2 linked regions of the Pelosinus sp. IPA-1 genome follow. The protein of the gene in region 1 interacts with the protein of each later gene in a pairwise test. Links are inferred from orthologs where the notes say so. Each region holds a gene or a part of one and is shown on either strand. Other genes may lie near its edges.

The links. Proteins that work in one complex are often made in the same cells at the same time.
Region 2: the proteins of QSJ81_RS15480 (region 1) and QSJ81_RS01425 interact in binary tests that used the Escherichia coli proteins (3 or more experiments, as listed by UniProt). The link is inferred for Pelosinus sp. IPA-1 from one-to-one orthologs.

What each region holds. Positions count from the first base shown.
Region 1 is NZ_BSVC01000006.1:118,566-127,167, reverse strand. The notes cover bases 2,847-6,791. They hold QSJ81_RS15480 (DNA polymerase III subunit alpha), read right to left. Parts: upstream 6,476-6,791; coding sequence 3,047-6,475; downstream 2,847-3,046. Other genes in these bases: QSJ81_RS15475 (ABC transporter substrate-binding protein), read left to right, coding at 6,717-6,791; QSJ81_RS15485 (YdcF family protein), read left to right, coding at 2,847-3,013. Outside these bases: pyk (pyruvate kinase), read right to left, coding at 54-1,817; QSJ81_RS15490 (putative signal transducing protein), read right to left, coding at 1,983-2,183; more of QSJ81_RS15485, read left to right, coding at 2,435-2,846; more of QSJ81_RS15475, read left to right, coding at 6,792-7,586; QSJ81_RS15470 (peptidase U32 family protein), read left to right, coding at 7,619-8,602. UniProt on the Escherichia coli protein: DNA polymerase III is a complex, multichain enzyme responsible for most of the replicative synthesis in bacteria. This DNA polymerase also exhibits 3' to 5' exonuclease activity. The alpha chain is the DNA polymerase catalytic subunit.
Region 2 is NZ_BSVC01000001.1:321,058-326,474, reverse strand. What follows is about bases 8-2,957. They hold QSJ81_RS01425 (pyridoxal phosphate-dependent aminotransferase), read left to right. Parts: upstream 8-862; coding sequence 863-2,053; downstream 2,054-2,957. Other genes in these bases: QSJ81_RS01420 (MetQ/NlpA family ABC transporter substrate-binding protein), read left to right, coding at 2,184-2,957; QSJ81_RS01430 (MFS transporter), read right to left, coding at 8-515. In the rest of the region: more of QSJ81_RS01430, read right to left, coding at 1-7; more of QSJ81_RS01420, read left to right, coding at 2,958-2,999; QSJ81_RS01415 (MATE family efflux transporter), read right to left, coding at 3,054-4,397; QSJ81_RS01410 (poly-beta-1,6-N-acetyl-D-glucosamine biosynthesis protein PgaD), read right to left, coding at 4,414-4,761; QSJ81_RS01405 (YwbE family protein), read right to left, coding at 4,796-4,990; QSJ81_RS01400 (hypothetical protein), read right to left, coding at 5,065-5,262. UniProt on the Escherichia coli protein: Shows aminotransferase activity with methionine and histidine as substrates, and to a lesser extent also with phenylalanine.

The DNA.
Region 1 (8,602 bases):
TGGCAGTACGACAGCAATTTCTTCCGGGAAATCTTATCTATCTGATAACTTCGCTATCTAGCGTTTATTTCGCCTTGATAAATAAGCCCTCTTGACCCATCAACTGTAACTAATGATCCATCTGTTAAACGTTCTACTGCACCATCAACACCAATTACAACAGGTATGCCAACACTAATACCTACAATAGCCGCGTTTGAAGTTAGTCCCCCTTCTTCAGCGATAATTGCGGATGCCTTTGCCGCATAAACTGCTGTTTCTTCATCCACACCCGTTACAACTAAAATATCGCCTGGCTGGAACTTGTTTTTAACGTCTTTAATCGAATGGGCAATGCAAACCTTACCAGTTACGGAACATTGTCCAATACCTACTCCACGAAGCAAAATATTGCCCACAACATGTACCCGAATCATATTCGTAGTACCAGACATACCTACTGGAACTCCAGCAGTAACTACCACGAGGTCTCCCTCTTTTACCACCCCGTGTTCGACTGCTCTATTCATAGCATTTTGTACCATTTCATCAGAATTTTTTGTTGCTACTCCCATTATGGGTTGTACACCCCAAAACAGCATCATACGTCTCATCGTTTTTTCATTTGGCGTTACAGCTACAATGTGAGCTTGTGGACGATACTTTGATACCATCCGAGCTGTATAGCCGTGTTCTGTGGCTGTGATAATAGCTGCCGCGTTTAATTCATAAGCAACTTGCACGGTAGCATGACTAATTGCGTCTGTAGTCGTATTTTGCAGCATTACACCGTTAGCTTGTAAGATGGATCTATATTGTAACGACTCCTCCGTACGTATAGCTATCCGAGCCATAGTTTTCACGGCTTCAACAGGGTAATCCCCTGATGCAGTCTCTCCACTTAGCATAATACAATCTGTACCATCCAAAATAGCATTGGCAATATCGCTCGCTTCTGCGCGCGTAGGGCGAGGGTTCACCATCATCGACTCTAACATCTGGGTCGCGGTGATAACAGGCTTACCTGCTTTATTACATTTATCGATTAAACGTTTTTGTACAATTGGAACTTCTTCTGTTGGAATCTCTACTCCCAAATCACCTCTGGCTACCATGATGCCATCAGCAACTTTTAAGATTTCATCGATATTTCTAACACCTTCTGCGTTTTCAATTTTAGCGATAATCTCCATATGGGCATTAACACTTTCCAGTAATTTACGAATTGCCAAGATATCAGCAGCCCTTTGTACAAAAGATGCCGCAATGAAATCCATATTTTGCTTAACACCAAATAAGATATCTGCCTCATCTTGTTCTGATAAAAAGGGCATATTAAGACTTACATCAGGTACTGCTACTCTTTTCCGATCACTAATATCGCCACTATTTAGCACTGTAGTAACGATTTCATCATCCTGGACAGCGTCTACACGTAAACTAATTAAGCCATCAGATAATAAAATTGTATTACCTACATTTACCTCTTGCGGTAATAAGCTGTAATTAACAGATGCCCTATCAACTGTCCCTAAGATTTCCTTTGACGTCAATGTAAATGCTTGTCCTGTTGTTAAGTGAACTTTCCCACTAGCAAACTTACCCAAACGTATTTCTGGCCCTTTAGTATCTAATAATAAGGCTACTGTTTTATTCAGTTTTTTGCTAGCAGCACGCAGCATTTCAATACGCTTACCTTGCTCTTCGTGAGATCCATGGGAAAAATTAAAACGGCTAACGTTCATACCTTCAACCAGCAAATTTTCCAAAATACCTGTTTTATCCGTACTTGGTCCTAATGTGCAAATAATTTTCGTCTTTTTTAGCACGCTGTACACTCTCCTACAATTTTTAAAACATATATTACAATGAATCCGGTACTAAGTCGCTCTTATACTCCCCTATCTTCTACAGTGGAAGTTAAGAGGAACTAGCCCCTGAATAAGGGCGAAGGCGTCTAAGATTCAAATAAAGTTATTACCTCTACCTAATCTTAGTTTTCTTTATTTTATCGCATGCTGACAAAGAACTGCATGTGCTTCATCTGCTTCTGATTCCAGTACTAATATTTCATATAAACCATCACCAACAACGGACGAAACACCGGCTTGTCTTGTATTGGCCAAAATTCCCTCTGTACATAGTAAGTTCTTCAATTTTTCAGCTTGAGCTCGATTCGTTGCAATATATATTACAGTCCACATAATTCCTCCTGCTATTATTCCCATATTTTTGAAACCATCCTACTAATCTACTCATAGTACCATGAAAATCAAATCTCTACATTGCTTTCTCCATATCGGATTTTATTCCTGCTAAATTCTTGGCGTTTTCTGCCAAAAGTAAAAATTATTCACCTATTTTCAACTAACTTTAACTACCATTGCACTAATGTAACATTTTCCCTTACAATATTATATAATAGACAATGTGATATTATCCTTGGGAGGCCAATATGAATTACTCGAAAAAGTTGCAGCGGTATATTCTATTTATAGTTCTCATAATAACTTTATCCATCGAGATCCCAATTATTGCAGTTGGTTATCTAACACAACCATCTGCCAGTGACACCATCATCATCCTGGGAGCCAAACTTATCGGGCAAGATCCTAGTCTCATGCTTAGTCTACGTCTTGATGAAGGAATTAAACTCTATAGAGAGGGTTATGCAAAAAGGATTATTGTTAGTGGCGCACAAGGGAAAGACGAAGCTATCAGCGAGGCTAGCAGCATGAAAAACTATCTAGTGAATCATGGCATCCCCTCAGAGCATATTTTTGTAGAAGATCAATCCTTTAACACAATGCAAAACTTAGCTAATTCTCATAAGATTATGCAGGAAAACAACTTAAAAACTGCCATAATTGTATCGAATGCTTCGCACATACGCCGTTCTCTCATCCTAGCCCAAAATCAAGGAATATCAGCAACTGGTGCCCCTGCACCCATGGCTGATAACCTTTATCTTACTACGAAACAATATATTCGTGAGGGAGCAGCAATCGCTGTTCTACTGCTCACTGGAAAGTAAAGAAAGGACTTGGCTATGGCCAAGTCCTTTTTGTCAGGCAACCGTTACCCGGCCTTTGCCAATAATATTTTCTAATGCCTCAATTGCTTGGGCAGTGGGCTTAATCCAAAATTGTTTTTCCGTCTTAATAACACGACGGCTGTCAATAAGATGTAAAAATACGACAGATGAACCAGGGTACATTTTAAAAACTTGTTTCAATTGTTCAAACACTTCCCCACTCTCTTGCAGCTTACTTATTTTAAGCCGTACTTCTATACTTTTCATATCACTAAGGAGTTGAATATCATCCGCAATTACTTTCGCCTTATCTTCACTCATATTTAGCCGTCCACTTACTTTTACAGGCATATCGGGCAGCAAAATTTTACTAAACTTGTCAAATATTCTTGGAAAAACGATTACTTCCATCTGTTCTGTAAAGTCCTCAAGAACCATAAAACACATCATATCCCCATTACGAGTCGTAATGCGTTTTGCATTCATAATAAGACCAGCTACTTTTACTGACTTACCATCTCCATACTCACCACTAGCAAGCTCACTTAATGGTGTAAAATGGTTCATCTTATCCCGATAAGCATCTAGAGGATGCCCTGTAACATAAAAACCAGTAATTTCTTTTTCTAAGGCTAGTATTTGATCTTTTGGAATTTCAGGAATATCTGGCAAGATAAGTTCATCTGCCTCATTGAGAGTTTCTTCACCAAAGAGTCCAATTTGCCCGCTGACTCTATCCCTTTGTCTTACCCCAGCCATATCGACAGCACGATCCAGTACAGCTAGCAATTGGGAACGTCTTGCCCCTAATGAGTCAAAAGCCCCACATTTAATCAGACTTTCAATAACACGCTTGTTAATAACCCGCATATCTACCCTTGTACATAAGTCCACTAATGATTCAAACTTTCCATCTGCATCACGGGAAGCTACCATATTTTGAATGGCATTCTCCCCTACATTTTTTACTGCGGCCAAACCAAAGCGTATCCCAGAACCATCAACACTAAAGCTGCTTTGACTCGCGTTTATATCTGGCGGCAATACAGCAATTCCCATTTGGCGACAAGTTTCAATATAAGAGCCTATTTTATCATTTGTCCCCATAACACTAGATAGCAGCGCCGCCATAAATTCCTGGGGGTAATTTGCCTTTAAATAGGCTGTTTGATATGCAACTAAGGCATAAGCCGCACTATGAGATTTATTAAAGCCATAATCCGCAAAATGGGCCATTAAGTCAAAGATTTCTCCCGCCATTTTTCCTTCAATGCCCCGCTCCATTGCGCCACGTAAAAAGTTCTCTCGCTGAGCATCTAGTACATCATGTTTCTTTTTACCCATCGCTCGCCGCAAAAGATCAGCTTGACCTAAAGTAAAACCAGCCATAACAGACGCAATCTGCATAACCTGTTCCTGGTATAGGATAACGCCAAAGGTGTCATGTAAGATAGGCTCTAGTAAAGGATGTACGTAAGTCACTTGCTTTTTACCGTTGCGGCCATTAATAAAGTCTTCCACCATGCCGCTTCCCAAAGGACCTGGCCGATATAAAGCGACTAAAGGAATTAAATCTGCAAAACATTCCGGTTTTAAGTCTTTTACTAAAGCAGTCATACCACTTGACTCTAATTGAAAGACTCCCGCCGTATCCCCACTCGTCAACATAGCACTTACTTTAGGATCATCAAAAGGGATCTTATCAATATCTATTCTGATGCCCTGACTTTCCTTCACTAACTTTATCGTATCGCCAATTACGGTTAAGGTTCTAAGGCCGAGTAAGTCCATCTTCAATAGGCCTAGCTCTTCTACTTTATCCTTATCATACTGGGTCGTCAGAAAACCTTCGGCTGAATTCTGTAGTGGCACATAATGAGTCAAAGGCTCCTTGGAAATTACGAGCCCAGCTGCATGGGTAGAAGCATGCCGGGGCAAACCTTCAACCGCCATAGCCAAATCCAAAAGTTTTCCCACCATTGCTTCGCTTTCATAAGTTGTCCGAAATTCAGAGCTAATTTCCAAGGCACGTTTTAGAGTAATGCCCAGTTCATTTGGCACCATTTTGGCAATGCGGTCGACTTCTCCATAAGGCATATTTAAAGCCCGCCCTACATCGCGAATAGCTCCCTTTGCTGCCATCGTTCCAAAGGTAATAATTTGGGCCACTTTATCAGCCCCATATCGTTCCGATACATATTCGATAACCTTACCGCGTTTCACATAACAAAAATCAATATCAATATCGGGCATGGTGACCCGTTCCGGATTTAGGAACCTTTCGAATAGCAATCCGTAGGCAATAGGATCAATATTGGTAATCCTTAGCAAATAAGATACAATACTACCGGCTGCTGACCCTCTGCCTGGTCCGACTGGAATCTCCTGCTGCCTAGCATGATTAATAAAATCCCACACAATTAAAAAGTACCCAGCAAAACCCATCTTTATAATCACGTCTAGCTCAAATGCAAGACGCTCTAGCACCTCAGGCGTGATATCGCTGTAACGTTCCGTTAATTTTTCTTTACATAACTGCTCAAGGTACTCATTTGCTGTAAGGCCTTCTGGTACGGGGAATTCAGGCAAATATAAATTCCCAAACTCCAGATTTACATTACAGCGTTCAGCAATAAGACAAGTATTTGTCAAGGCTTTTGGATGTTCTCCAAATAACTGGGACATTTCATCAAAATTCTTTAGATAAAATTCATCGCTAGAAAACTTCATCCTAGCTGTGTCATCTACCGTCTTACCCATTTGAATGCATAACAGCACATCATGACATTCCGCATCTTTTTTATTAATATAATGTAAGTCATTAGTAGCAACTAAGCCAACACCAAACTTCTCGGACATCTCTATTAAGAACTTATTTACCTTTTTTTGTTCTGGTATTCCATGATCCTGAAGTTCCAAAAAAAAGTTATCTTTGCCGAATATGGTAATATACTCTTGAATCAAAGCCTCTGCAGTTTCAATATTGCCTTTTAACAACCAAGATGGGATTTCTCCTGCAATACAGGCACTTAGACAAATAAGCCCTTTACTATAAATACTGAGTAGTTCCTTATCCACCCTTGGTTTATAATAAAAACCTTCTGTATTGGCTCGTGACACAAGCTCAATCAAATTACGATAGCCCTCGTCCGTTTCCGCCAAAAGTACTAAATGATAGTAGGCTTCTCCCTCCACCATTGTTCTTTCCTGACGAGAGCGAGGAGCCACGTACACTTCACAACCAATAATTGGCTTAATACCTTGTTTTTTTGCTTGTTTATAAAACTCTATAGCGCCATACATAGTGCCATGATCTGTAATTGCAATGGCTGGCATACCCAATTCCTTTGCCCGCTTTACTAAAGCGTTAACGCGGCTAGCACCATCTAGTAAGCTATATTCTGTATGAACATGTAAATGTACAAATGCTTTATTATTCGAATGCTGTAGTTGTTGCTCCATATATTTCACACCCTTCCGAAGACAGAAAACTAATTGTATAGAAAAGTTCCTTTTCATTATACTTTATAGTATGGAATAACGAAATAACATTCCTTACTGAAATTTACTACTTTCCCTCTTAATCTAACAATATAATATATTTTTTTCGAAATTAGGATATTTTTTCACAATCTTTCGCAGGTATTACTCATAATTTGTTGAATTTATAGTGGTTAGAAATGTTTTAAAGAGGTGTTATCAATTGTATAATATAGGCATTCTGCAACTTACACAAAACTTAGACGATGCAGTGCATGGTTTTAAATCTGAGATTGCACAACTCGGTATTCAAACTGAGTTTCATTATCTAAACGCTGACGGAAATATTGATCAACTTCCTGAACTCGCCAATCAATTGGCTGAAAAAAAAGTGGATCTTATATTTGCCTGCTCGACGCCCGCGGCTACTGCTGCTGTAAAACTTACTGCAAATATCCCTGTAGTATTTACACCTGTATTTGACCCTATCGGCGCGAACCTTGTACATAGTTTGGCAGAACCTGGCGGTAAAGCAACAGGAGTTGCCGGTATGGTTAAAGCAGATGACAAAATGCTTTTTATCAGTCGTTTACTGCCTACAGCAACAACCGTAGGCATCCTTTATCACACAAAAGATATAAATTCTATGGTTGAAGTAGCAAACTTCCGTAAAGTAGTTCATCCTACCATACGCTTAGTAGAAATTGCTATTGATAATTCTGAGGATTTATCCAATCTTCCTGATATCTTACCATCAGGATTAGACGCTTTATTTTTGCCAATTGGACGGATTGTAGAAGAAAACTTTGCTACTATTGTTTATTATACAGATACCATTGGAGTACCCATTATTGCCTCTCATACACCTAACATATCGGATGGTGCCTTAGGTGGTTTGGTAGCTAACCACTATCAACTAGGTAAGGAATGCGCAGTAAAAGCCGAAATGATTTTACATGGCAGAGAAGTAAAAACGATTCCTGTTGATATTGTAAAATCACCAGAAATTTTGTTGAATCAGTTTACTGCGGAAAATTTAGATATCAGCTTGCCGAAAGATTTGTTACAGGAAGCATCTGAAATTTTTCAATAAATCACCTTATTAAAATTGTTGGAGATGAAAAAATGCTATTAACACGAAACTCTGTTGAATTATTAGCACCTGTCGGCACATGGGATGTATTAGAAGCCGCTATTGAAGCCGGAGCAGATGCTGTATATCTAGGCGGCAAACAATTCAATATGCGCATGTTTAAAACAACCGCTAATTTTGATGATAAAATGCTGGCTAAGGCTATCGAATATGCCCATAATCACAATGTACAACTACATGTTACGGTTAACAACCTAATCAGTGACCGGGAAATTGATAAGATGCGTTCTTATCTTAGTCTGCTTGATGAACTTAAGCCAGATGCACTTATTGTACAGGATTTATCTATTTTGGAGTTGGCACGGGAAATGAAGCTAAGCGTTCCCCTGCACGCATCCATTATGATGAATACGCATAACGAACACGCTGTACGTACCTTACAAGGTTATGGAATTACTCGTGTTGTCGTAAACCGGGAAATGTCTCTCTCCCAGCTTAGCCTCTTGAAAGAGCGCACTGGCATAGAAGTCGAATATTTTATTCATGGTGATATGTGCATTTCTCACAGTGGCCAATGTATACAATCAGGTGTCGTTTTTGGACAAAGCTCTAACCGTGGTCGTTGTTTGAAACCTTGTCGCTGGCCTTATCAACTGGTGGATACAGCAACAGGGAACCCTGTCACAGACCAAGATCCTGGTCCCTACAAACTAGCCATGAAAGATATGTGCTTATACCCTAAGTTACCTGAACTCATACAAGCTGGCGTACGCTCATTCAAAATTGAAGGACGTATGCGTACTGCTGATTTTGTAAGCCGTATCGTAAAAACATATCGTAAAGCCATTGATCGTTATATTGCTGATCCAACAGGTTATACCTTAGATCAACAGGGTTGGGAAGAATTACAAAACAGTCGGTCCAGAGATTTTTCTACTTGTTATGCCTTGGGCAATCCAGGTGCCACAGCCATCGGTTATAGTGGTAAACGGGAGCCCCGTTTCTTTAGCCAAGCT
Region 2 (5,417 bases), on another replicon or contig:
CCAAAAATCACAAATACAGAGCGCCAGCCAAAAGCCATCATTAAGGCTACGGTAAGAGTTGGGCCAACAACCGGTCCAAAAAATACACCACTTAACATGAAAGAAGAGGCACGTCCTTTTTCACTAGGATTAAACCAACGATAAATAAAACGTCCTATAGCTGGCGCCATAGGTCCTTCACCTAAACCAAACATAGCACGAGTGGCAGCGAAAAAGGTAAAGTTACTACAAGCGCCCGTCAATGCGGTAAATATGGACCACCAAGTAGCTGCTATAGCCAAGACTCTACGATGTCCCCAAAACTCTCCCATAATACCACCTGGTATTTGCATAAATGCATAACCGACAAAGAAAGCGGTTTGTATTAAACCCATATCCATTTTACTAAAACCTAATTCCTGCATAATGCTTGGAGTGGCTACGGATAAATTTACTCTGTCCATGTAAGAAACAAAACTAATAAGAAACATAAGTCCTGCTAAGGTCCATCGAAAATTGGTTTTTTTCTGATTCATAAAATTTACCTCCCGGAATAAGCATCTAAGTCCTTCTAAGAGAGACCCTTTTCCATTAAATACATTATACGTTTGTAAAGTTTACATGTCAATTGACAAAAGAATCTGTCTTTTTAAACCTACTTGACATGACCTAGATCGCATGCTACTATTATTTTCAATAACAGCATATATTCATCAAGAGTTAGCTGAGGGATTGGCCCGATGAAGCTACGGCAACCACCGCATACTGCGAACGGTGCCAATTCCAACAGGAGTATTCCTGGGAGATGAAGATTATTTTGAAATAAAATCTTCTTCATCTTATGAAGAAGATTTTTTATTGTAAAGAAAAAGGAGTAAGTAGCATGAACCATAATTCACAACCAACCCAGGATCTAAGAAAATACGCCTCAGAAAAAGCTAGCCGCTTTACAGAATCAGTCATTCGGGAAATGTCTCGTATTGCCACTGCTCATAAAGCCATCAATTTGGCACAAGGATTTCCGGATTTTCCTGCATCAGATGAAATCAAAGAAGCTGCTGTTAAAGCAATCTTAGAAAACCACAATCAATATGCTATTACTTGGGGTACCAAATCCCTAAGAGATGCCATTGCCAAGAAAAATAAACGAGATTACAACCTTGACATTGATCCAGAAAAACAAATTACCGTGTGTTGCGGTTCTACAGAAGGAATGGTGGCAACGCTTTTGGCGACGATTAACCCTGGAGATGAAGTTATTATTTTTCAGCCGTTCTATGAAAATTACGGCCCAGATGCTATACTCTGCGGTGCAACACCTAAATATGTACAATTACATCCTCCAACGTTTTCCTTTAATCAAGAAGAATTAATCGCCGCTTTTTCTGAACGCACAAGAGCTATTATTATTAATACTCCCAATAACCCAACAGGTAAGGTGTTTAATCGAGAAGAATTAGACTTGATTGCTAAGCTTTGTATTCAATACGATGTTTTAGCGATTACTGATGAGATATATGAACATATCATCTATGACGAAATCAAACATATTCCTCTATCTACCTTACCTGGTATGGCAGATAGAACCATTACTATTAATAGTATATCCAAAACCTACAGTGTTACAGGTTGGCGTATTGGTTATGTTATTGCATCTCCTGAGATAAGCCAGTCCATACGCAAAATGCATGATTTCTTAACAGTAGGTGCAGCTGCACCGTTGCAAGAAGCTGCTGCTCACGCCATGGGTTTTGCTGCTACTTATTACGAAAAGTTAGTCGATTTTTATAGTCACCGCCGGGACTTTATGTTAAAAGAATTAGCTGCCATCGGTTTTGAGTGCATTCGTCCTGATGGAGCCTACTACATTATGGCTGATATCGCCTCCTTCGGCTGGAAAAACGATATCGACTTTGCTCGCTACTTAGCTGAAAAAGTTGGCGTTGCAGTCGTGCCAGGTTCTAGTTTCTATCAAGAAAATGCCAATGACAAACATCGTTTTATACGTTTTTGCTTTTGCAAACAATTAGCCACACTGGAAGCTGCAGTAGAAAGATTGCAAAAATTAAGATAAGACTTGGCTTAGGCCAAGTCCTAAGACGCAGGCGGAAGCCTTGTCGTTCTTACTTGGAATTAAGAAAGTGTTATACTTTCTGATTCCGTAAAATAATCCATTGAATTATTAAATAGGAGGTATATTCATTATGAAGAAATCAATTAAGTTTATTTCCCTTTTGTTAACCCTCATCTTTATCCTAGGCTTATCTGCTGGGTGCAGTCAACAAAGTACAGCAAAGATAGAAAAACCACTTAAAGTAGGCGTTACTGCTGGCCCCCATGCAGAAGTAATGGAGCAAGTAAAAAAAATAGCTGAAAAAGACGGCCTAAAAATTGAAATTGTTGAATTTAATGACTACATTCAACCTAACGTAGCTTTAAATCAAGGTGATATCGATGTTAACAGTTTTCAACATAAACCTTACCTTGATAACATTATCAAAGATCGCAACTACGATATCATATCCTTAGCAAATACAGTTATTTTCCCAATGGGTATTTACTCTAGTAAATTAAAAAATATTGCCGACCTACCAGTAAACGCTGTTGTTGCTATTCCTAACGACCCTACAAACGGCGGAAGAGCTCTGCTATTGTTAGAAAAACTTGGCCTCATTAAACTAAAACCAGGAATTGGCCTTAAGGCAGCTGTTACTGACATTGTTGAAAATCCTAAGAAAATTGTAATTAAGGAGTTAGACGCCGCACAAATTCCTCGTTCCTTAGCTGACATGGATGTTGCCGCCATTAACACCAACTATGCAATTACCGCTGGATTAGTACCTACTAAAGATGCGATTGCCATTGAAGATATTAATTCCCCATATGCAAATATCATTGCCGTACGTAGCAAAGATAAAGAAAACCCAGCCGTACAAAAATTAATAAAAGCATACCACTCGGATGAAGTAAAAGCATTTATACAAGAGCACTTTAAAGGTTCTGTAACAGCCGCTTGGTAAAAGTTAAATATATGTAATATGTAAAAAACTGCCCTTGGTTAAAAGGGCAGTTTTTTACATATATTTACGTTGTACTCTAACTAATCGTGCTGATAGACATATCGCGCCAAAAGCTAAACCAACAATCAATCCAATCCAATAACCAAAAGCTCCTAGCCAGGAATGATGCGCTAAGACATATCCGAGGGGCAAACCTACAACCCAGTAAGAAATCATCGCCATAATAAATGTAATGCGTACATCTTTATAACCTCGTAACGATCCTTGTACTGGTGTAGCAATTGCATCAGACAATTGAAAAAATACTGCATATAGTAAAAATTGTTGTACAAGATTACGAATTGCTACATCTTCTGTATATAAACAGGCTACCTGCTCATTCCAAAAATATAAGACTAGAGCAGCAAGCACAGCCATAATCAATGCGATACCAATCCCAATATAACTATACTGCCTAGCATCTTTGTATCTTTTACCTCCTACTTCAAACCCAACGGCAATGGTTAATGCCATGGAAATGCTCAAAGGTATCATATAGATAAGGGCCGCAACATTAATCGCTACCTGATAAGCAGCAATGGTGGCTTCGCTAAATTCACTCATAAGCAGGGTAATCACTGCAAAGATACTCGTTTCACAAAAAATAGCACTACCAATTGGTATCCCAATTCTAAGCTGTTCTTTCCATACAGAAAGAGAGAATCGATAAAACTGACTAAATATATGGTAGGTCTTAAACGGCTGCCGGTACTGTATGACGCAGGCACTGATGATAACAATGCACCAATAAGTAATTGCTGAAGCCCATCCAGCCCCTACACCACCTAACTGTGGAAAACCAAACTTGCCAAAAATAAGTACATAGTTAAATAAGACGTTAATTGGTAAGGCAACCATAGAAATTAGCATCGTTATGTTTGTATAACCCAAGGTATCAATGAACGAGCGAAGCACTGTCGATATAAACAAAGGTATAATACCAAAAGAAATAGCTTTCAAAAAATTTTGCGCAATATCATAGGCTACAGGATTAAGCTCCATCTTATTCAAAATAGGCTGGACAGCATAGGCACCACCAATTATTACAACGACTCCTATCGCTACAGCTAGATATACAGCTTGAATTACAACAAAGGGAATTTCCTCTTTTCGTTTGCCACCAAGAAGTTGAGCAACGATGGGAACCACTGCAAATAGAATTCCGTTTAGCCCTGTGAAAACAGGCATCCACATACTTGAGCCAATGGCAACGCCTACCAAATCATTTGCACTAGCATGTCCTGACATCATAGTATCAAAGAAAGTCATGGCACACATGAAAACCTGTGTCACCAAAATAGGAATTAAAATAATCGTAAACTGTTTTGTTTTTTCCTTTAAGGAATATGTTTGTTCCATATCTCACACCTATTATTTATTTTTTTACTACATCGTTTTCCACAAGGTGTAAAGAATGCCATTTCTTCCACTCTTGCCAGGAAAGCATGGCCAAAAATAATAAAACTCCGAGGCAAACGACATATTCTATCATCGTAAATACTTTTACTACGGCGGCTACAGCAGTGGCTTTCCCTAGTAGTAGTCGCTGATATCCTTGCCACCATACTACAGCAGTAATAAACGGTTGGAATAAATATACTAAAAATGCCCACGCCAACAGAACAAAGAGAGATTTTAGCCCCTGAAAAAATAGTTTTCTGCTAACTGCCTTCTTTTTGTTTCTTCGATCTTTTCTTGATTTGGTAACCAATATATAGTCCACATAGCTCTCCTACCTTCATGAATCTAAGAATACATTAACCAACGATCTCTTGCACCCTACCTACGATACCATTCACTAGACGAACTTTTATGCCCCGAGGATGAATCGCGCTATTAGTCAAAAGATCTTTTACTACACCTTCCGTTAACCGCCCGGTACGTTGATCTTGTTTTTGCACAATTTTCACTTTCGTACCCGGTCTAATATTTTTTCGTTCTGTCCCATTCATACTATTGCTCCTTCTTTTTAGCACAACTTTAGACCCCGTACATCAAAGATGTACAGGGTCTTTTTTCTTGGCATTTACCATTCACGAAACTCTTCTTGATCTAAATAAATCCAATCATGGCCCACCTTTTGAAACACTTTTAAACAAGGATCACCATCTGAAATCATAATAGTAATACCGTCAGTGGCCAACGGATTTTTTTGCACATTTTGTTCTACTTGAAGCAAAAGCTTCTTTAATTGATCACTATATAAGGTAAAGGATCTTGTCATTTTACTTCCCCTTTATAACATAACATATTGGACGAATTGCACCTTCAATATGCTAGTTGTAAATCTTCTACATCTACTTTTATTTGGTTTCTTCAGAGTTACAAGAGAAATCTCTTATAACTTTATTGTCCGCAATACCAGCAGGTTTTCTAAAA